One region of the Streptomyces sp. EDA2-14 genome, then DNA from elsewhere that is predicted to be linked to it. Evidence: riboswitches for the same ligand, from Rfam matches in the RefSeq annotation. Region 1 holds a riboswitch; each other region holds the start of a gene.
What was found. Region 1 has a riboswitch for cobalamin ahead of ACY34M_RS28945 ((2Fe-2S) ferredoxin domain-containing protein). Riboswitches for the same ligand answer to the same signal wherever they lie in the genome.
Positions count from the first base shown of each region.

Region 2: it holds a riboswitch for cobalamin, as region 1 does, so the genes downstream of both, ACY34M_RS03305 (prenyltransferase/squalene oxidase repeat-containing protein) here and ACY34M_RS28945 ((2Fe-2S) ferredoxin domain-containing protein) in region 1, are expected to answer to the same signal.
Region 3: it holds a riboswitch for cobalamin, as region 1 does, so the genes downstream of both, ACY34M_RS37680 (ABC transporter substrate-binding protein) here and ACY34M_RS28945 ((2Fe-2S) ferredoxin domain-containing protein) in region 1, are expected to answer to the same signal.
Region 4: it holds a riboswitch for cobalamin, as region 1 does, so the genes downstream of both, ACY34M_RS05895 (cobalamin biosynthesis protein) here and ACY34M_RS28945 ((2Fe-2S) ferredoxin domain-containing protein) in region 1, are expected to answer to the same signal.

Region 1 is NZ_JBUEGE010000014.1:205,741-211,191, reverse strand. It holds gene ACY34M_RS28955 (cation-translocating P-type ATPase) at 1-574, opposite strand, end outside; gene ACY34M_RS28950 ((2Fe-2S)-binding protein) at 635-1,309, opposite strand; gene ACY34M_RS28945 ((2Fe-2S) ferredoxin domain-containing protein) at 1,339-1,725, opposite strand; cobalamin riboswitch at 1,787-1,909, opposite strand; cobalamin riboswitch at 2,015-2,240, shown strand; gene metE (5-methyltetrahydropteroyltriglutamate--homocysteine S-methyltransferase) at 2,403-4,721, shown strand; gene ACY34M_RS28935 (ABC transporter substrate-binding protein) at 4,868-5,451, shown strand, end outside.
Region 2 is NZ_JBUEGE010000001.1:750,602-756,052, reverse strand. It holds gene ACY34M_RS03325 (aldehyde dehydrogenase) at 1-165, opposite strand, end outside; gene ACY34M_RS03320 (MBL fold metallo-hydrolase) at 438-1,514, shown strand; gene ACY34M_RS03315 (hypothetical protein) at 1,683-1,928, shown strand; gene ACY34M_RS03310 (flotillin family protein) at 1,943-3,109, shown strand; adenosylcobalamin-variant (AdoCbl-variant) riboswitch at 3,219-3,294, shown strand; gene ACY34M_RS03305 (prenyltransferase/squalene oxidase repeat-containing protein) at 3,399-4,619, shown strand; gene ACY34M_RS03300 (SCO2322 family protein) at 4,616-5,284, shown strand; gene ACY34M_RS03295 (energy-coupling factor transporter transmembrane component T) at 5,288-5,451, shown strand, end outside.
Region 3 is NZ_JBUEGE010000025.1:101,142-106,592, forward strand. It holds gene ACY34M_RS37665 (NAD(P)/FAD-dependent oxidoreductase) at 1-576, shown strand, start outside; gene ACY34M_RS37670 (prephenate dehydratase) at 689-1,534, shown strand; gene ACY34M_RS37675 (class I SAM-dependent methyltransferase) at 1,657-2,472, shown strand; cobalamin riboswitch at 2,631-2,844, shown strand; gene ACY34M_RS37680 (ABC transporter substrate-binding protein) at 2,933-4,438, shown strand; gene ACY34M_RS37685 (ABC transporter permease) at 4,443-5,390, shown strand; gene ACY34M_RS37690 (ABC transporter permease) at 5,390-5,451, shown strand, end outside.
Region 4 is NZ_JBUEGE010000001.1:1,307,246-1,312,696, reverse strand. It holds gene ACY34M_RS05915 (class II aldolase/adducin family protein) at 1-382, opposite strand, end outside; gene ACY34M_RS05910 (lysozyme) at 582-1,331, shown strand; gene ACY34M_RS05905 (anion permease) at 1,536-2,810, shown strand; gene ACY34M_RS05900 (hypothetical protein) at 2,826-3,047, shown strand; cobalamin riboswitch at 3,133-3,327, shown strand; gene ACY34M_RS05895 (cobalamin biosynthesis protein) at 3,314-4,276, shown strand; gene ACY34M_RS05890 (cobyric acid synthase) at 4,273-5,451, shown strand, end outside.

The DNA.
Region 1 (5,451 bases):
CGTGCTTGGCGGCCGGCAGCGACTCGCCGGTCAGGGCGGCCTCGTCGGCGCGCAGCCCGGTGGACTCCAGGAGCCGCAGGTCGGCGGGGACCCGGTCGCCCGACCGCAGCCGCACCACGTCCCCCGGCACGAGCTCCTCCGCGTCCGCCTCGACCCACGCCCCGTCGCGCCGGGCGTGCGCCATGACGGAGAGCATCGACCGGATCCCGTTCAGCGCCTTCTCCGCCCGGCCCTCCTGCACCAGGCCGATCACGGCGTTGATCACGGCGACGGCGAGGATGACGGAGAAGTCCACCCAGTCGCCGAGCAGCGCCTTCAGCACGGCGGAGCCGAGCAGGACGTAGATCAGGACGTCCTGGAACTGGGCGAGGATCCGCCGCCACAGCGGGGTCGGGGCGGGTGGCGCGAGGCGGTTGGGCCCGCTGTCGGCGAGCCGCCGCGCTGCCTCCACCCGGGTGAGTCCGTCGGCGGAGGTGTCGTACCGCTCCAGCACCGCCGGCACCGGCAGGGACCACGGCACCGCCGCATCCTCGCCTGCGGGGTCCGGATGACTCGTGGCCGCGCTGCTGGACATGGTCCCAGTGAACAATGGGACAGGTGCGCTGTCGCGTTGTCCGTACTCCCCCGCGGCCGGTCATCGCACCAAGCAGCAGTCCCCGCACTTCCCGCCGCCCGGCGCCCGGTAGTACAGGCAGCAGCTGCGGCGCCGGAACGTCAGCTCCGGGCCGGTGATGCGGCCGGTGCCGCGCAGCCGGCCCGTGTCGAGCAGGGTCTGCGTCAGGTCCGTGACCGCCGTCCGCAGGCCCGGCCGTGACCTGAGCAGTTGCGCCGCCGAACCGACAAGGGCCGACGCGGAGTTGCCCGCCAGCAGGCGCGGCGCCGTCTTCACGGTGAGACCGTCCTCGATCCGTTCGAGGGCTCCCTCGACCTGCCCGTGCACGGCGTCGGCGAGCGCGGGCAGCCCCGGGACACGTAGCCCCCGCGGCTCGGCCAGGCGGAGGGCCGAGCCGTCGCCCGCCCACTCCACGGTGCGCATCGTCGGCACGATTCCGTGCACGAGGGCGCAGGCCAGGACGGGTGACCAGAGCCGGGCCGCGAGTCCCAGATGGGCGATCGAGACACCGATCCGGGCCTCGGGGGATGCGTAGCGCTCGTTGACCGTCCGGGCCCGGGCGGCGAACCCCGCGTGACTGGGCCCATCGGTGTCGGCGGCAGCGTGCTCGCCCGGCGCCCGGCCCACATCAAGGGCGAAGAAACCGCCGATCCGCGCCACATCCCGCAGCACCTCGGCCACTTCCTCCGTAGACACCTCTTCCGGCTCTCCGGACACTTGGGCGCTCACGATGCCGTGGCGCGGCGCGGCCGGTCGATGAGGTACAGGTCGAGGATCTCGGGCCGGGGCGCGACTCCCGGCCCTCCGGCGCTCACCCACCGCGCGATGTCCTCGGTGGCGTCGGAGTCGTTGACCAGGCCGAGCCACACCGGTCGTGCGCCGGCCGCCCGACCGGCGGCGGAGGGCTGCACCACGACGACGTTGGCCTGCTCGCACACGTCCAGGCACTCGGAGATCCGCACCGGCGCGACCTCCCGGAGCCGCGCCTTCTGCGCCGCGTGATCGCCGGCGACCTTGACGGTGCCGCAGCAGCAGTCACGGCACACGACCACCCTGCACGCGACCGCGCGGTCCGCCGCCGTGCTCACTTCGTCCGCGAGCCGTTCAGGCATGCCGCGTCCCTCCTCTTGCCGGGGAGTTCCGCCCCGGATCGCTTCGAGGGGGCGACAGCGTGAGTCTCCTGGCTCTCGGGTCCGTGCTCGTCCCGGCCTTCCCACCCTTGCGGGGCAGTGGCGCGTCGGGATCCGCTCGCCGATCACAGTGGCGGTACCGCACCGGATTCGCACCGGTTTCCTCGGGCCGCCGTCGCCCATGTCCTCGGCCATCCTGCCATGTGTGCCACGGCCCTTGGGCCGCAGCCGAGTTGTGGCCCCCTGTGGCCAGGCGTGAGCGCGGGGCCGTAGGGTTGCGCACGCAGCTGGTTCGCCCCGTCCGCCAGGCGGGATGCGTCGCAAGAGGGAACCCGGTGGGAATCCGGGACTGCCCCGCAGCGGTGAGTGGGAACGACCGCCGTCATACGCACTGGGCCCCGCGACAGGGGACCCGGGAAGCGACGGCCAGTAGAAGTTCCGTACCTGTACGGGACGCGCCCACGAGTCCGAAGACCTGCCATCTGCCCGTGCGCGGACGACACGTGCACGGACATCCCGGTGACCTCGTGGGCGGGTCGGCGTGCACACCGAGCGGACGACCGCGCCATCGCGTGCCGGGTCGTGACCGCCGGTCGTGCCACTCCTTCGCGCCGCACGGGTCTGCGGGATCTCAGGGATACGTCTCGAAGGAGAACTCCGTGACCACCAACACCGCGGCGGCGGCAGCACGGGCCACCGTGTACGGCTACCCCCGCCAGGGACGCGACCGCGAACTCAAGAAGGCGATCGAGGGGTACTGGAAGGGCCGCCGCACCGCCGACGATCTCCGTTCCACGGCCGCCGACCTGCGCCGCGCCAACTGGCGCGAGCTCGCCGACGCCGGCATCGGCGAAGTCCCCACCGGCGACTTCTCGTACTACGACCACGTCCTCGACACCACCGTCATGGTCGGCGCCGTCCCGCGGCGACACCGCGCCCAGGTCGACGCCGACGCGCTGGACGGCTACTTCGCCATGGCGCGTGGCACGCAGGACGTCGCACCGCTGGAGATGACCAAGTGGTTCGACACCAACTACCACTATCTGGTGCCGGAGTTGGGTCCGGACACGGTGTTCGCCGCCGACTCCGCCAAGCAGGTCGCGGAGCTGCGGGAGGCCGTCGCGCTCGGTCTGGCCGCCCGTCCTGTGCTGGTCGGACCCGTCACGTATCTGCTGCTCGCCAAGCCCGCGCCCGGTGTCGCGGCCGACTTCGACCCGTTGACCCTGCTCGACCGGCTGCTGCCGGTGTACGGGGAGGTGCTCGCCGATCTGCGGGCGGCCGGGGCCCGGTGGGTGCAACTCGACGAGCCGGCCCTGGTCCAGGACCGCACCCCGGCCGAGTTGAACGCCGCCGCCCGCGCCTACCGCGACCTCGGCGCCCTCACCGACCGTCCGAAGCTCCTGGTCGGCACGTACTTCGACCGACTCGGTGACGCGCTGCCGGTGCTGGCCAAGGCCCCGGTCGACGGCCTCGCCCTCGACTTCACCGGCCCGGCCGCCGCCAACCTGGACGCGCTCGCCGCGGTCGGCGGGCTGCCCGGGAAGCGGCTGGTCGCCGGTGTGGTGGACGGCCGCAACGTCTGGGTCAACGACCTGGAGAGGTCCCTCGTCACGCTCGGCACCCTGCTCGGCCTCGCCGACCGGGTCGACGTCGCGCCTTCCTGCTCGCTGCTCCACGTCCCGCTCGACGCGTCCCTGGAGCGGGACATCGAGCCGCAGATCCTGCGCTGGCTCGCCTTCGCCCGCCAGAAGACCGACGAAGTGGTCACCCTCGCCAGGGGGCTGGCCGGCGGCATCGACACCATCACGGCCGAACTCGCGGGAAACCGGGCCGCACTGAGCTCCCGCGCCACCTCGCCGATCACCAGGGACCCGGCCGTCCGTGCCCGCGCCGCCGCCGTCACCGACTCCGACACCCGCCGCTCGCAGCCGTACGACGAACGGGCCGCCGCCCAGCGCGCGCTCCTCGGCCTGCCGCTGCTGCCGACCACCACCATCGGGTCGTTCCCGCAGACCACTGAACTGCGCACCGCCCGCGCCGAACTGCGCGCCGGGCGCCTCGACACCGCGGGCTACGAGGACCGTGTCAGGAGCGAGATCCGCGAGGTCGTCTCCTTCCAGGAGAAGGCGGGGATCGACGTCCTCGTGCACGGCGAGCCCGAACGCGGCGACATGGTGCAGTACTTCGCCGAGCAGCTCACCGGCTACCTGGCCACGCGGCACGGCTGGGTGCAGTCGTACGGCACGCGCTACGTCCGCCCGCCGGTCCTCGCGGGCGACATCTCCCGTTCCGAACCGATGACGGTGCGCTGGACGTCGTACGCCCAATCGCTCTCCGACCGTCCCGTCAAGGGCATGCTCACCGGGCCCGTCACCATGCTCGCCTGGTCCTTCGTCCGCGACGACCAGCCGCTCGGCGACACCGCACGGCAGGTCGCCCTCGCCCTGCGCGACGAGGTCGCCGACCTGGAGGCGAGCGGCACGTCGGTCATCCAGGTCGACGAGCCCGCGCTGCGCGAGACACTGCCGCTGCGCGCCCTTGACCGTGCCGCCTATCTCGACTGGGCCACCGAGGCGTTCCGCCTGACCACCTCGGGCGTGCGTCCGGACACCCAGATCCATACACACATGTGCTACGCGGAGTTCGGTGACATCATCCGGGCCATCGACGACCTCGACGCCGATGTCATCAGCCTGGAGGCCGCCCGCTCCCACATGCAGGTCGCGCACGAGCTCGCCGAGCACGGCTACCCGCGCGAGGCGGGCCCCGGTGTCTACGACATCCACTCCCCGCGCGTACCGAGCGCCGAGGAGGCATCCGCGTTTCTGCGTAAGGGACTTGAGGCCATCCCCGCCGAACGGCTGTGGGTCAACCCGGACTGCGGGCTGAAGACCCGCGGCTGGCCCGAGACGCGCGCCGCGCTGGAGAACCTGGTGACCGCGGCACGGACCGTGCGCGCGGACCTCGGCACCGCCTGATCCACCCCACACCGAACCGCGGGCCCGGGCACCTGCCGTGCCCCGGCCCGCGGCCCCATCGCGAGGAGCGCGGGCTCCGCAGGAGGCTTTACGTGTACGCCCGTTACGACGACGCCCCGAACCCTTCCCCTTCCCTTGCACCTCATGTGTCCCGCCGACGGCGCTTCGCGGCGCGGCTCGTGGCCACCGTCGCGGCGCTGTCCGCGATCACGCTCACTGCCGGCTGCGGTCCGTCCGGAGCGGACGCCGGGAGCGCCAAGGATCCCGAGGCCGCGGCGTCGACCGCCGAGGGCTTCCCCGTCACCGTCGACAACTGCGGTGTGAAGACCACCTACGACAGACCGCCGTCACGCGTGGTGACCATCCATCAGCATCCGGCCGAACTCATGCTCTCGCTCGGCCTGAAGGACCGCATGGTCGGCACGGCCTACCCCGACTCCACGGTTCTGCCGAGCCTGCGCACGGCCTACAAATCGGTGCCACAACTGGCGGGCAAGGCACCGTCGTTCGAGAAGGTGCTGGATGCCGAGCCCGACTTCGTCTACGGCGGCTATTCCAGCGCCTTCGACGAGAAGGAGGGCCGCTCCCGCAAGGCGTTCGCCGACGCGGGCATCGACACCTACCTCAACCGCGAGTACTGCGGCAAGAAGAACGTGACCATGCGGGACACCTACGCCGAGATCCGCACCATCGGCAGGATCTTCGGTGTCTCCGACCGGGCCGACGCCCT
Region 2 (5,451 bases), on a different contig from region 1:
GCGGGCGACGGCCACGGCCCGGTCGACATCGGCGGGCGCGGCGTGCGGCACCCGGCCGAAGACCTCGCCGGTGTGCGGCGAGACGACCTCGATGACGTCCTTGCCGAGCGGGTCGGTCAACTCCCCGCCGATGAACAGCTGTCCGTATTCCAAGAGCTCGGTCATGGCTGACATCCTCACGTCACGACAGTCGACGATGCCTCACGTCCGGTTCCAGCTCCCGACACGAACCGCGCGAGCTCGGTCATGGCTGGCATCCTCACGCACGACATTTCTGACGGTGTTTCAGAACTGATACCAGTTCTAGTTGCGATCCGGAAGGGTGGTGCAGGGACCGTGCATACGGTTCGCCGGGGCGACCAATGAAACAAGTTCTACAAGTTCCCGTACAGTGGCCGCAGTTCGGCTGGTTCGGCTGGTTCGGCGGAGGGAACCCGATGGCAGAGGCGTCAGACGCGGCGGAGGCCGCGCAGGTGACCGACCACGGCGGGGGTGTGCACAGCATCCGCGTGCCGATCCCCGACAACCCGCTCGGCTATACCCTCGTCCACCTCGTCGACACCGACGCGGGCCCCGTCCTCGTCGACACGGGCTGGGACGACCCGACCTCCTGGGACGCGCTGGCCACGGGCCTGACCGCCTGCGGCACGAGCGTCGAGGAGCTGACCGGCGTCCTCATCACGCACCACCACCCGGACCACCACGGACTGTCGGCGAAGGTGCGGGAGGCGTCCGGGGCCTGGATCGCGATGCACGAGGCCGACGCGGCGGTGGTGCGGCGCACGCGGGAGAACAAGCCGGAGCGCTGGTACCGCTACATGGTGGCGAAGCTGACGGCGGCCGGTGCGCCCGACGAACACCTCGCCCCGCTGATCGCGGCCCGCGACTCCGGGAAGCCGCGCGAACTGCCGGGCTTCGCGCCGGCGTTGCCGGACCGCACCATCACCCCCGGCGACCTCCTCGACCTGCCGGGCCGCAGGCTGCGCGCGATCTGGACGCCGGGCCACACCCCCGGCCACGTCTGCCTGCACCTGGAGGAGGAGCACCCGTCGGGCCGTGCGGGCAACGGCCGGCTGTTCTCCGGCGATCACGTACTCCCCGGCATCACCCCGCACATCGGCCTGTACGAGGACCCCGACGACGCCACCGTGACGGACCCGCTCGGCGACTACCTGGACTCGCTGGAGCGCGTGGGCCGACTCGACCCGGCGGAGGTCCTCCCGGCACACCAGCACCCGTTCACCGACGCCCCCGCCCGCGTAAGGGAGTTGCTGGTCCACCACGAGGAACGTCTCACCGGCCTGCTGACCCTCCTCTCCTCCCCCCTCACCCCGTGGCAGCTCGCCGAGCGCATGGAGTGGAACCGCCCGTGGTCCCAAATCCCCTACGGCTCCCGCACGATCGCCGTATCGGAGGCAGAGGCCCACCTGCGACGCCTCCAGAAGACAGGCAGAGTCGAACAGGTCCCGGGAACCGACCCCGTGACCTACCGATCAAGCCCCGCCGGCGATTGAGGCGCGGGGTCCGGGGCAGCGCCCCGCGACCGCAACACCGGTACCGCGAAACGGGTCCCACCCCTCCGGAGGATCTTTGCCGCGCCCTGATGGAAGAGCCGCCCCCACGGGCGTATCTTCAGCCCCCAAGGGCTCGCACGAGCTGGAACGACAAGGGGGCGCCCGCCGATGACGCCGGACGAGGCAGTGGTCGGCCGAACGGGGAAGCTGGTCGTCGGCACGCGTGGGGCCGAGGGTCCGGGTGAAGTGCTGGTGCAGATCAGGGGCGGTACCGAGACGTTCATCGCGTACTCGGACGAGCCCCTGGAGCGGGGCGCCACCGTGCTCGTGATCGAATCCCGCGGAAGCCGCCAGGTCGCGGTCATGGCCTGGACCGATCCTCTCCTCTCCGGTGGCGAGGGCGGTGCCCGCTAAGGAGACGTACAGGCATGTTCGGATATCGCGTTCCCGCGCCCGACGAGGCGATGCTGATCTCGGGTGGCAGGCGGGGACTTGGGGGAGCGCCGTTCCGCGTGGTCACCGGGCACGGGAAGTTCGTGCTTCCCGTGCTCCGCAAGACCCGCTTCCTGTCGCTGGCGATGATGGAGTCGGAGGTCGTCGAGAAGTGCGTGACCCGGCAGGGCATCGCCCTGACCGTGCGCGCCGTCATCGCCTTCAAGGTCGGCAACGACCACGAGTCGATCGTCAACGCCGGGCAGCGGTTCCTGTCCGACCAGGAGCAGATGTCGGTCCTGACCGGCCGGATCTTCGCCGGTCACCTGCGCTCGATCATCGGCTCGATGACGGTGGAGGAGATCGTCACGGAGCGCCAGAAGCTCGCGACCGAGGTCCTGGACACCTCGAAGTCGGAGATGGCGAAGATCGGCCTGCACGTCGACTCGCTCCAGATCCAGTCCATCGACGACGGCAACACCGGCTACATCGAGGCCATGTCCCGCCCGCACAAGGCGGCCATCCAGCGGCAGGCGCAGATCGCGCAGGCCCAGGCCACGCAGGCCGCGGCGGAGGCCGAGCAGGCGGCGGCCCGCAAGCAGGCCGAGTACGCGCGGCAGACCGCGGTCGTGCAGGCCGAGTACAACGCCGAGGTCGACCGGGCCAAGGCGCAGGCCGACCAGGCGGGCCCGCTCGCGCTCGCCCACGCCCAGCAGGAGGTCCTGGAGGCACAGACGGAACTCGCGCTGAAGCAGGCCGAGTTGCGGGAGAAGCAGCTGGTCGCCGAGGTCGTGAAGCCGGCGCAGGCCGACGCGGAGCGCATCCGCGTACTGGCCCTCGCCGAGGCCGAGCGGATGAAGATCCAGGCGGAGGCGGCGGCGTCCTACGACCGGGTCGCCCTCGACCGCATGCTCATCGACCAGCTCCCGCAGATCGTGAAGGAGGCCTCGGCGGGCCTGTCCGGAGCGAACGTCAACGTCCTGAACGGAGCGGACGGCCTCGGCGAGATCGCGGCGGGTCTGGTGGGCCAGGGACTGACGATCCTGGACTCGGTACGGAAGAACCTCTCCGGTGAGGGGGCGGACGAGGTTGGCTCGGCGATGGAGCGCTACGTGGGCGCTCCGCGCGGGGGCAGGGACGACGGTCCGGTGGACGTCCGCTGAACGTCACGGGGCTCCGCCCCGGACCCCGCTGCTCAATCGCCGCAGGGGCTTGAAACATCCAGCCCCGAGGGCGCGACCGCGCTGCCGGGTACAGTAAAGAGGTCGTCAGTACGTACGTACGAGGGGAAGCCGGTGCAAATCCGGCGCTGACCCGCAACCGTCACAGCCGGAATGCCTCGTACGTACCTGCTCGGCTCAGCACCGTCGAGGAATACGGAGCAGGAGCCGCCCGGTACCCCCGTGTGCCGCGCCGCCCCGCTCCCCGCAGGGAGAGGCAACCCGCGCCACCATGAACATTCGCCGCAGCGCCGCGCTCGTCGCCGCGACCGTCGCGATCGGCGCCATGGGCGCGCAGGCCGCGACCGCGGACACGTCCTCCCCTTCGCCGAAGGTGGTCGTGCCCTCGGGCCTCTACGGCAAGGGCGACCCCACGTACGACGGAGTCTGGCGGCAGTCGCTCGCGCTCGTCGCGCAGGACACCGTGGGCGTGAAGCCCGCGGCCAAGGCCGTCGACTGGCTGGCCGGCCAGCAGTGCGAGAACGGCGGCTTCGCCGCCTTCCGCGCCGAACCGACCAAGGCCTGCGACAGCAAGACCAAGATCGACAGCAACGCCACCGGGGCGGCCGTACAGGCCCTCGCCGCGGTCGGCGGCCGTGACGGCGAGGTCGCCAAGGGCGTCGACTGGCTGAAGAAGAGCCAGAACGCCGACGGCGGCTGGGGCTACAGCCCCGGCATGGACAGCGACGCCAACTCCACGTCGGTCGCCATCGGCGCGCTCGCCGCGGCCGGCGAGAAGCCCGCCGACGTGAAGTCGGGCAAGGGCAAGACCGGCACCGACGCCCTCGCCTCGCTCGCCCTCCCCTGCGCCAAGGGCAAGGACGGCGGCGCGCTCGCCTACCAGCCCGACAAGAAGGGCGAGCTCGCCGCGAACGCCGACGCCACCGCCGCGGGCGTGCTCGGCGCCCTCGGCACCGGCTTCGCTCCGGACAAGGGCAAGGCCCCGGACACGTACACCTGCGAGGACGGCAAGAGCGCGGAGGACGTCGCGCACAACGGCGCCGTCTACCTCCAGAACCAGATCAACACCCGCCTCTACCTGAAGTCCCAGCTGGCCGGTGCCACGGACCAGCCCGACTACGGCAACACCGCCGACGCGGTCACCGCCGTCGCCGCGGCCGAGGGCATCAAGGCCACCAAGGACTCGTACGCCTGGCTGGAGAAGAACGCGAAGGGCTGGGCGTCGCAGACCGGCCCCGCCGCCTACGCCGAGCTGATCTTCGCCGCGCACGCCACCGGCAACGACCCGCGCGACTTCGGCGGCACGGACCTGGTGAGCGCCCTCAACAAGACGGGCCCGGAGCCCGCGTCCGCGAAGTCGTCCGGGTCGGACTCGGACGAGAAGAAGGACGACGGCGGTGGCGGCGCCAACTGGTGGATCATCGGCGTGATGTTCATCGCCGCCGTCGGCGCCGGTTTCCTGCTCAGCGGCCGCAAGAAGCAGCAGCCGTGACCGCGCGCAGGTCGGCCGGGCTCGGCGGGCTCGTCCTCGGGCTGCTCGCCGCGCTGCTCGCCACGACCGTCGCCCCGGCGCAGGCCGCCGGGTACCGGTACTGGTCGTTCTGGGAGCGGGACGGCGACCGGAAGGCGTGGACGTACGCGACGGCGGGCCCCTCGCAGACCAAGCCGGAGGACGGGGACGTCCAGGGCTTCCGGTTCGCGGTGAGCGAGGACTCCAAGGACGCGAAGCAGCCGCGCGGCGCCGCGTCGTTCGACACGATCTGCTCCGGCACGTCCGCCGAGGACGGCAAGAAGCGGATCGCGCTGGTCGTCGACGCCGGCACGGCGGCCGACGCCCCGTCCGGCGAGACCCCGCCGAAGCCGCGCACCGCGTGCGCCCAGGTCGCCGAGGGCGCGACGAGCGCCGACGCGCTCGCCGCCGTCGCGAAGCCGCTGCGCTACGACAGCAGCGCGATGCTGTGCGCGATCTCCGGATACCCGAAGGCGGGCTGCGGCGAGCAGGTGTCGTCGTCGAAGACCCCGGACAAGGCGTCCGAGAAGCCCGCGGCGAAGGACTCCGGGGACTCCGGTCCCTCGGTGGGTCTCATCGCGGGCATCGCCGTGGTCGTCGTGCTCGGCGTCGCGGCGGGTGTGCAGGCCCGGCGCCGCCGCGGCTGACGCATGACCGGCTCCTCGTTCCGCGCCCCTCGGGCCCACCGCTCCAACGCGCTGCATCCGGGCGCCTGGTGGATCTGGGCGCTCGGCCTCGGCACGGCGGCGTCCCGCACCACGAACCCGCTGCTGCTGGCACTGCTGATCGGCGTCGCCGGGTACGTGGTGGCGGC
Region 3 (5,451 bases), on a different contig from region 1:
ACACCCGAGCTGCTGCCCGGTCTCGGACTGCGACTGACCCTGCGACCGTACGTCGAACAGGTCACGTACTTCGGAGACCCCGGCGGGACGCCGCCGGCACCCGACCTGCCCGGCCTGGTCGACTGCGGGACGGGCGGCGGACCGGGCATCTACGCCATGCCGAACGGGGAGCGCGGCTACAAAGTGGGCATCGACCACCCGCTCCGGGCCCTGGCCGGAGACACCCTGGGCGACGACCTCGAACGCCCGGTGGTCCCGGAGCGCACCGAGGCGATCCGCGCCCGCGTGGCACGTGACCTCACCGCCGTCCCGCCCCATGTCCTGGCCGGCCAGGTGTGCACCTGGACCGACTCCGGGGACGGGGACTTCGTCGTCGGCCGGACCCACCCGCGCGTGGTGCTGGCCTGCGGGGACAGCGGGGAAGGGTTCAAGTTCGCCGCGTTCATGGGGGAGTACCTCGCGGGCCTCGTCGAAGGCGGCGACGGCGAGCCCGAACTCCAGGCCCACTGGAACCCCCACCGCTTCGGGGAGAATCCGTCCATCCCGGACACCGCTTCGGCCATCGGCCGCCACTGACCGAAAAGCGCCGGATGCCCAGCCGCTGCCCGGGGAACCGAGGTGACAGGGTTGGGTCTCTTGTTGAACCCTTGCTCGACGGCAACGGCCCACCCACCGGAAGTGAACCCCTGTGACCAGCATCGCGTACCAAGGCGAACACGCCTCCAATTCGGCGACCGTCGCCCAGACGTTGTTCCCGGGGAGCACGGAACTGCCCTGCGTGAGCTTTGAACAGGCGCTGGACGCGGTGACGTTGGGCTCCGCCGACCTGGCGGTGATCCCGGTGGACAACTCCACGGCCGGTCGCGTCGCCGACGTGCACCACCTCCTCCCGGAGTCCGGCCTGTTCGTCGTCGGCGAGTACTTCCACGCCATCCGCTTCGACCTCATGGGGGTGCCGGGGGCGTCGCTCGACGGCGTGGAGTGCGTCCGCAGCCACGTGCATGCCCTGGGGCAGTGCCGAAAGCTTCTGCGCGCGGGCGGCTGGCGCACGCACGTCAGCGACGACACCGCCGGGTCCGCCCGCGAGGTGGCGGAGCTGAACGACCCCCGGCACGCGGCGCTCGCCCCGCCGGCCGCGGCCGGGCACTACGGTCTCGACGTGTTGCAGGAGGGCGTCGAGGACAACCCGGACAACACCACGCGGTTCGTCATCCTGTCCCGTGACGCCGATTTCGCCCCCGTGTCCGGCGGGCCGACCATGACGAGCCTGTTCTTCGCCGTACGGAACATCCCGAGCGCCCTGTACAAAGCGCTCGGCGGCTTCGCCAGCAGCGGGGTGAACCTCACCAAGATCGAGAGCTATCAGATGGGCGCGGGCCTCAACCCGAGCTGCTTCTACGTCGAGATCGAGGGCCACCCCGACGAACCACGTATGGCCCTCGCGCTCCAGGAACTGCGCTTCTTCTCGTCCGAGGTGCGCGTCCTCGGCGTGTACCCGGCACATCCGCACCGGCTGGGGGAGCGGAACGTGTGAGGTGGCGGGCCGTGGTGGGTGCGGGTTTCCGATCTCCGGCCCCCGTTGATCACTCATGGGTTGGCGTCGGCACGGCGGGATTGTCGGTGCGGCGGACGCCGCTCCGGGGGAGGGGACGAGCGGTGCAGACGGCGTTCGACGAGTCCGAGCGGCGGACGTGGGCGGGGCGCGCCGATGCCTATGCCGCGAGTTTCGCCAAGCTCTGCGCATATCCGGTGCCCGGACTCCTCGACGCTGCCGGGGTGCGGGTCGGGGCGGGCGTGCGGGTTCTCGACGTGGGGACGGGCACGGGCACCGCTGCCGCGCTCGCCTGTGGGCGGGGAGCGAAGGTGACGGCGGTGGATGCCGAACCCGGCATGGTCGCGCGGGCCGCGCCGGCGGCTCCCGACGCCGACGTACGGCTCGCCGCGCTGCCCCATCTCCCCTTCGCGGACGACGAGTTCGACGCCGTGATCGGGAACTTCGTCCTCAACCACGTCGGGCAACCTCGGGAAGCCCTGACGGAGCTGCGCCGGGTGACGCGTCCCGGCGGGCGGACAGCCGTCACCATCTGGGGAGTTCCCGCCGCCTCCGGGCAGACGCTCCTGGGGCGAGCCGTCGAGGCGGCAGGCGTCACCCGCCCCGCACACCTGCCGGGTCTCGCCCCCGGGGACGACTTCCTGCGTACGGAACAAGGCTTCGCAGCGTTGCTCGGCGAGGCGGGTCTGAAGGACGTCGTCAGTGACACCGTGACCTGGGACCACCGGACGACGCCCGAGGAATGGTGGAGCGGACCGGCCGCCGGAGTGGCGACGATCGGCCAGATCGTGACGAGCCAGCCCTCGGCGGTCATCGACGAGATCAGGCACCACTTCGATTCACTGTGCGCGGAGTTCACCGACCCGGACGGCGCACTGGTCCTGCCTCATGCGGCCCTGATTGCACACGGGCGGGCCTGACCCTCATGACGAATTGGACTTCGGTCCGGCCTCCGTGGAGGACCTGAACAGCCTGGTCCGGAAGGCAGCGACCGGCGCATGACGCCCATCGTGCAGGGGGGGCGATCTGGTACGCGGCGGGAGAGGTGTTCTGCCGCCACCGGAAGACGGCCGTCGTGTGACGCCCACCGGGTACAGGTGTCTCTTGCCACGTGCGCCACAATGGGCGCACGAGGCGACGGGGGCCAGGAAGCCGGTGTGAATCCGGCGCGGTCCCGCCACTGTGACCGGGAAGCGATCCTCCCGCACGCCACTGCCCGCGCGAGCGGACGGGAAGGCGGAGGCGAGCGGCGATCCGGGAGCCAGGAGACTGACCCGTCGTCGGTCCAACAGCAGGGGCGAGGACACCCCGGAGAGGATCGATGTGACGACGCATGTCCGGACGCAACCGGAGCGGCGATCGCAACCTGGCAGGCGTGGCGTGCTGGCAGGAGGGGGCGCCCTGGCACTGGCCGGCACCGGTCTGCTCAGCGGCTGCGGCGGTGACACGAAGGACGGCGGAGGCGGCGACCGGTTCCGCGCGGCGTTCACCTCCGGCGGATCCGGGGAGACGCTGGACCCGCACGTCGCCCCGAACTTCGTCGACCAGGCGCGCGCCAAGGCCCTGTACGACACCCTCGGCACGTACGCGGACGACATGTCGGTCCGCAAGCGGCTCGCGGAGTCCTGGGAGAGCGACGCGTCCGGCACGCGGTGGCGCGTCCGTCTGCGCGCGGCACAGTTCCACGACGGAAAGCCGGTCACGGCCAAGGACGTTCTCTACAGCTACCGTCGCGCCGCCGACCCCAAGACCGGCTCGCCCTCGCAGGTGCTGCTCTCCGCGATCGACTTCACCGCCAGCAAGGCCGACGGCGCGCGCGATGTCGTGCTGGTCCTGAAGGCACCGAACTTCGAGTTCCCCACCGTCTTCGCGGGCCCCGGTACCGAGATCGTCCCCGACGGGACGACCGACTTCCGCAAGCCGGTCGGCTCCGGGCCCTTCACCTACGTCTCGTTCACGCCCGGCGGCACTGCCCGCTACCGGCGCTGGGCGGACCACTGGGACGGCGCCCCGCACATCGCCGAGCTGGAGATCGTCCCCGCGAACGAGGAGTCGGCGCGGCTCAACGCCCTGCTGTCCGGGCAGGTGCACTACGGGGCCGACATGGCCGGAGCCTCCGTGGAGCGGTTGAAGAAGGACGGCTCCACGCGACTGCTGACCGCGAAGCGCGCGACCGCGCAGCAACTGCTCCTGCGCACGGGACGCAAGCCGTTCGACGACTCCCGCCTGATACGCGCCGTGCAACTGGGCATCGACCGCGAGGCGTTGGTCCGGATCGCGCTCGCCGGGCACGGTGAGACCGGCAACGACCTGTTCGGGCTCGGCCTGCGCGGCTACCCGGACGACCTCAAGCCCCGCGAGCGCGATGTCGACGAGGCCCGCAGGCTCGTCAAGGAGGCGGGCGCCCACGGGCTGCGCGTCACCGTGGAGACCAGCTCCGTCGACGCCGCCTGGGAACCGGCCGTCGAGCTGATGGCACGGCAACTGCGCGAAGTGGGCCTGAAGGTGTCCGCCAACACCCGCGCCTCCAGTACCTACTTCAGCGAGATCAGGACCAAGGGGGTGGCCGCCTTCAACACGACCTCCACCCTGCCCGTCTCCGACTTCCTGCAGCAGCGGGTGCGCGGCGGGGCCGCCCGCAACCAGACCCAGTACGCCTCGAAGAAGTTCGACACCCTCCTGGACCGGGCCCGCACCACCCGCGACGAACAGGAGCGGCTGCACCTGCTCGCGCGCGCCCAGAAGATCGCCCGCGAGGAGTCAGGACTTCTGGTGTGGGCGTTCTCCGACGCCAACGACGCCATCGCCCGCACGGTGAGCGGCCTGCGCGCCGCGCCACCGAACTCGCACGACTGGGCCCGCTTCGACCGCGTCCGCGTCGGCTGACGGCGTGCGCGCCTACATCGCCCGACGCTGCCTGCTCGCCCTCGTGCAGTGCCTGGTGGTGCTCGTCGCCGTGTTCGCCGTCGGTACGCTGCTGCCCGGCGACACGGCGGACGTGCTCCGCGGTGAACTCGGCACCCCCGAACAAGTCACGGCGCTGCGCGAGCAGTTGGGTCTCGACGAACCGGCCTGGACCCGCTTCGGACACTGGCTCGGGCACCTGCTCACCGGCGAGCCGGGGCAGTCCCTCACCACCGGACTCCCGGTCGGCGACGACATCGGCCGCCGTGTCGGTGTGACGCTCCTGATCGGCCTCCCGGCGCTGGTCCTCGTCACCGTGCTCGCCCCGCTCGTCGGCACGGTGTCGGGCCTGCGCGAGGGCAGCCGCGTGGACCGCGCCCTGAACGCGGCGGCGGTTGTGCTGCACGCGGTACCGGAGTTCGTGCTCGGGCTGCTGCTGGTCGCCTCGCTGTCATTGTGGGCAGGCCTGCTGCCCGCCACCGCCGTCGGCATGGACACGGGCGCACTGCTCGCGCAGCCCGCCGCCCTGGTGCTGCCGGTCGTCGTACTGACGGCACGTCACGTGTGCGATCTGGCACGGCAGATACGCGTCGGGGTCGCGGCGGAGCGGCACGGCGCGGTCGCCGAACACCTGCGGCTCCTCGGCGTACGCGAGCGGACCGTGGTGCTGCGACACGTACTGCCGGGAGCGCTCGGCCCGGCGGCGCAGCAGTACGCCCGCTGCGTGGAAGGGCTCCTCGGCGGCGCCGTACTGGTGGAGGCCGTGTTCGGATTCAGCGGCCTCGGCAACGGTTTCGTCGAGGCGGTCCAGAACCGTGACCTGCCCCAAGTGCAGACGTACGCGCTGCTGTTCGCCGGTACGGCCGTGATCGTGAATCTGCTGGGCGACCTGGTCGCACACCGCCTCGCTCCCCGCCGCGAGGTGACGGCGTGATGGCGACCGTCACCGGGACCGGGACGCCGGTCGGGCGCCGACCGTGGATCGCCCTGATCGC
Region 4 (5,451 bases), on a different contig from region 1:
CGCCGAGGGCCGCGGTCATGTAGTGCACGGGCGGGAGTTCGGGCACCAGCGTGGAGACGGCGGTGGCGTGCACGGCGTGGGTGTGCACGACGGCGCGGGCGTCGGTGTGCTGGTAGACGGCCAGGTGCATCGGCAGTTCGCTCGTGGGCTTCAGGGTGCCGGACCGCTGTTCGCCGTCGAGGTCCACGGCGACGAGGTCGTCGGGCCCCAGCTCCTCGTACGGGACGCCGGTCGGGGTGACGAGCACGAGGTCGCCGTCCTCACCCTCCACGCGGACCGAGACATTGCCCGAGGTGCCGACCACCAGTCCGTCGGCCACCGTCCGGCGGGCCGTCGCCACCAGCTCCTGCCATGCGGTCCGGAGTTCCTGAAGGTGTGTCATGGCGCGCATCCTGCCAGCCGGTCGGGCGCGGAAGCCGCAGCAGATTAGTACGGAGCCCAATCCTCCGGGATCCCCCATATGGGCATTGATCACTCTCTGATGTTGTTTGGCTGACCTTGACCGGGTAACTAACGATCTCTCGCTACTCTCTGGGAGATCCCTGGGGATATGTCTCGCACGTCACTTTCGGGGGGTATTCATGGTTCGCAGCCATTCCGTGTCCTCGCGTCGCTCCCGCGTCGCCGCCATCACGTCCGTCGCCGCCCTGACCATCGGCGCCACCGTGCTGGCGGAGCTGCCGGCCCAGGGCGCGGGGAAACCGCGCGGGCACGACGTCTCGTCGCATCAGAAGAACGTGAACTGGCAGAAGGCGAAGAACAAGGGCGCCCGGTTCGTCTACGTGAAGGCGACCGAGTCGACGAACTACCGCAACCCCTACTTCTCCCGGCAGTACGACGGCGCCCGGAACGCGGGCATCATCCGCGGCGCGTACCACTTCGCGCTGCCGCAGAAGTCCTCGGGCAGGGCGCAGGCCTCGTACTTCGTCCGCAACGGCGGGGCGTGGCGGAGCGACGGCTGGACGCTGCCGCCCGCGCTCGACATCGAGTACAACCCGTACGGCAAGGGCAAGCACCCCTGCTACGGGATGCGGAAGTCCACACTGGTGTCGTGGATCAAGTCGTTCAGCGACGAGATCGTGCGCAGCACCGGGCGCCGTCCGGTCATCTACACCAACGCGCGATGGTGGAAGAAGTGCACCGGCAACAGCGGGGCCTTCGCCGCCAACCACGCGTTGTGGCTCGCCCGGTACGACGAGCGCGCTGGCGCACTACCGGCGGGCTGGGGCTACTGGACGTTCTGGCAGTACGACGAGCGCGGCCGGCTGCCGGGTGATCAGAATCTCTTCAACGGCTCGATGGCCCAGCTCAGGCGGTTCGCGAACGGCTAGTCGAAAGCCCTGGCCGAAGGTCCCCGGAGCCCGTGGTTCCGGGGCCGACGCCACCGCGATCCGGAACCGGCGGGACCACCGTGCGGCAAGCGGAGCGAAGGCCCTCCGGTTCGGGTCACCGCGGCGCCCGTCCCAGTTCATCTTCCGTTCACTCGGGCTGCTTACGTTCAGCGTGCCACTGACGTCCAACCGAAGCCTGGGTAAATGGAACACATCACGCTGCTCCTTGCGATCGTGATCGTTACCGCGCTGGTCTTTGATTTCACCAACGGTTTCCACGACACCGCCAACGCGATGGCGACGACCATCTCGACAGGCGCTCTCAAGCCGAAGACGGCGGTGGCCATGTCCGCCGTGCTCAACCTCGTCGGCGCGTTCCTCTCCGTAGAGGTCGCCAAGACCATCTCCGGCGGCATCGTCAACGAGGACGGCCTCAAGACAGAGGTCATCTTCGCGGCGCTGGTCGGCGCCATCCTCTGGAATCTGCTGACCTGGCTGCTCGGCCTGCCGTCCAGTTCCTCGCACGCACTGTTCGGTGGCCTCATCGGCGCCGCGGTCATGTCGATGGGCTGGTCCTCGGTCAACGGCGGCACCGTCGTCACCAAGGTGCTGCTGCCCGCGGTGGCCGCACCGCTCGTCGCCGGCATCGCCTCGATGCTGGCCACCCGCCTCACGTACCGCATCAGCAGGAAGACGGACGAGAAGGCGACCGCCAAGGGCTACCGCGCCGGGCAGATCGCCTCCGCGGGCCTCGTCTCCCTCGCGCACGGCACGAACGACGCGCAGAAGACGATGGGCATCATCACCCTCGCCCTGATCACCGGCGGTGTCATCGCGCCGGACGCCGACCCGCCGATGTGGGTCATCGTCTCGGCCGGTATCGCCATCGCGCTCGGCACCTACCTGGGCGGCTGGCGCATCATCCGCACCATGGGCAAGGGCCTCACCGAGCTCGCCCCGCAGCAGGGCTTCGCCGCGCAGACCAGTGCGGCGACCGCGATCCTCGCCTCCTCGCACCTCGGCTTCTCCCTCTCCACGACGCAGGTCTGCTCCGGCGGCGTGATGGGAGCGGGCCTCGGCCGCAAGGGCGGTGTGGTCCGCTGGTCCACCGCCACCCGGATGTTCGTGGCGTGGGGTCTGACCCTGCCGGCCGCGGGTCTGGTGGGCGCGGGCTCCGAGTTCCTGACCAAGCAGGGCCCGTGGGGCGTCGCCCTCACCGCCGCGCTGCTCGTGATCGGCTCCGGGATCATCTGGAAGCTGTCGCGCCGCAACTCCATCGACCACACCAACGTCACCGCGGACGAGCCGCACTCCGCCCCCGCGCAGGACGCGCCGGGCGTCGTGACGACCGCGATCGCCTCGGTCACCCCGCCGCCCGTGGGCACGGTCGAATCGGCCGAGTCCGAGGCGAAGATCCCCGCCCAGCCGAAGGCCGGTGCGGTGAACGACCCCGCGCGCCCCGCCGGCGCCACGCTGTAAGGAAGCAGGACCGGAATGAAGATCGACTGGGCGGCCCTCGGCTCCGTCTTCGGTGTCTCTCTCGTGGTCACCGTGGCCCTCGTCGGCCTGTTCACCCTCGGCATCGTCGGCCTCTCCAAGCGGGAGTCGGCGGCGCGCGAGGGAGGCTCGGCGGCGGTCGCGACCTCCGGGGCCTACGTCTGCTTCGCGCTGTGCGCGGCGGCCGTGGCCTACGGGATCTATCTCATCGTGGCCTGACACGGCACAGCGCACACGAAGGCGGGGTGCGGGGCGTTCGGCGTCCCGCACCCCGCCTTCGTACGTCTCACCAGCAAGTTGACGTGCCAACTCGCAGCATGGTGGACTTCCCCCGCCATATACGGCAGCAGTCTGAGGAAGCCGGTGCAAATCCGGCGCGGTCCCGCCACTGTGAGCCCCCTTCTCCAAAGGGGCCAGCCAGGAACTCTCGCTGCCGGTCTCGTCGAACCAGGGCGTGGACACCCTGAGTGAGGACACTTACCGCCATGTTCGCCCCGCGCGGCGTCTGGCGGCACGAGCGCGTGTATGCGTGCGGTGCCGTCGTCGGAATCTTCGCCGACCTTCTTCTTGGCGATCCGCGCCGTGGGCACCCCGTCGCCGGTTTCGGACGCGCCGCCGCGGCCGTCGAGCGCGGTCTGTGGCGTGACCACCGTGGCGCGGGCGCCCTGCACACCGCCGTGTGTGCCGGTGGCGCCGCCGCCCTCGCCGCCGCCGCGTCCCGTCTCGTACGCCGCTCCCCCGCCGCCTCCGTCGCACTGACGGCCGCCGCCACCTGGGCCGTCGTCGGCGGCACCTCGCTGGGCCGCGAGGCGCGCGGTGTGGGGTCCGCCCTGGAGGCCGGGGACGTGGAGCTCGCGCGGGAGTTGCTGCCCCGGCTTTGCGGCCGTGACCCGCAGGGGCTCGACGCGGACGGGATCGCGCGGGGTGTCGTCGAGTCCGTCGCCGAGAACACCTCCGACGCCGTCGTGGGCGCGCTCGTGTGGGGCGCGCTCGGCGGAGTACCGGGCCTGGTCGCCTTCCGCGCCGTGAACACGCTCGACGCGATGGTCGGGCACAAGTCCGCGAAGTACCGGCGGTTCGGCTGGGCCTCGGCCCGCCTCGACGACGTGGCCGGCTGGCCGGGCGCCCGGCTGACGGGTGCTCTCGCCGTCCTCGCCGGTGGCAGGCCCCGGCAGGCACTGGACGCGTGGCGGGCGGACGCCGGGCGGCATCCGAGTCCCAACGCCGGTGTCGTCGAGGCCTCCTTCGCGGGAGCGCTCGGGGTACGGCTCGGCGGGACCCTGGCGTACGGCGGCCGGGTCGAGCACCGCCCTGTGCTCAACGCGCCGGGGCGGGCCGTCGAGGTGCGTGATGTGGATCGGGCCGTGCGGCTGTCACGGCGGGTATCTCTGTTGGCGTTGGGAGTCTGTGTGGGTGCGCGACTGATACGAGCGCGGGGTCGGCGATGACGGGCGGCGGGCTGCTCGTCGCCGGGACGACCTCCGACGCCGGGAAGAGCGTCGTCACCGCCGGTATCTGCCGGTGGCTGGTGCGCCAGGGCGTGAAGGTCGCCCCGTTCAAGGGCCAGAACATGTCCCTGAACTCGTTCGTGACCAGGGAAGGCGCCGAGATCGGGCGGGCGCAGGCGATGCAGGCGCAGGCCGCGCGGGCCGAGCCGAGCGCGCTCATGAACCCCGTACTGCTCAAGCCGGGCAGCGACCGCAGCAGCCAGGTCGTCCTCATGGGCAAGCCCGTGGGCGAGTTGAGCGCGCGCGGCTACCACGGCGGACGCCAGGCGGCGCTGCTCGACACTGTGGTCGGGTGCCTGGAGGAGCTGCGGGCCACCCATGACGCGGTGATCTGCGAGGGCGCGGGGTCGCCCGCCGAGATCAATCTGCGGCGCACCGACATCGTGAACATGGGGCTCGCGCGGGCCGCGCGGCTGCCGGTGCTCGTCGTCGGCGACATCGACCGCGGCGGTGTCTTCGCGTCGTTCTTCGGGACGACGGCGCTGCTCGCGCCGGAGGACCAGGAGCTGCTGGCCGGGTACCTGGTGAACAAGTTCCGCGGCGATGTGAGCCTCCTCGAACCGGGGCTCGACATGCTCAAGTCCCTCACCGGGCGGTCGACCTACGGTGTGCTGCCGTTCCAGCACGGCCTCGGCATCGACGAGGAGGACGGCCTGCGGGTGTCCCTGCGGGGCGCCGTACGGGAGTCCGTCGTCGCGCCGCCCGTGGGCGAGGACGTGCTACGGGTCGCCGTGTGCGCGGTCCCGCTGATGTCGAACTTCACCGATGTGGACGCGCTGGCCGCCGAACCCGGTGTCGTCGTGCGGTTCGTGGACCGGGCCGAGGAGCTCGTGGACGCGGATCTGGTCGTGGTGCCGGGCACGCGCGGCACGGTGCGGGCGCTCGAGTGGTTGCGCGAGCGCGGGCTCGCGGAGGCTTTGCGGCGGCGGGCGGCCGAAGGGCGGCCCGTGCTCGGCATCTGCGGCGGGTTCCAGCTGCTCGGCGAGGCCATCGAGGACGAGATCGAGTCGCGGGCCGGCACGGTCGACGGGCTCGGACTGCTGCCCGTACGCGTCCGGTTCGAGGCCGACAAGACACTCGCGCGGCCCGTCGGCGAGGCGCTCGGGGAGTACGTC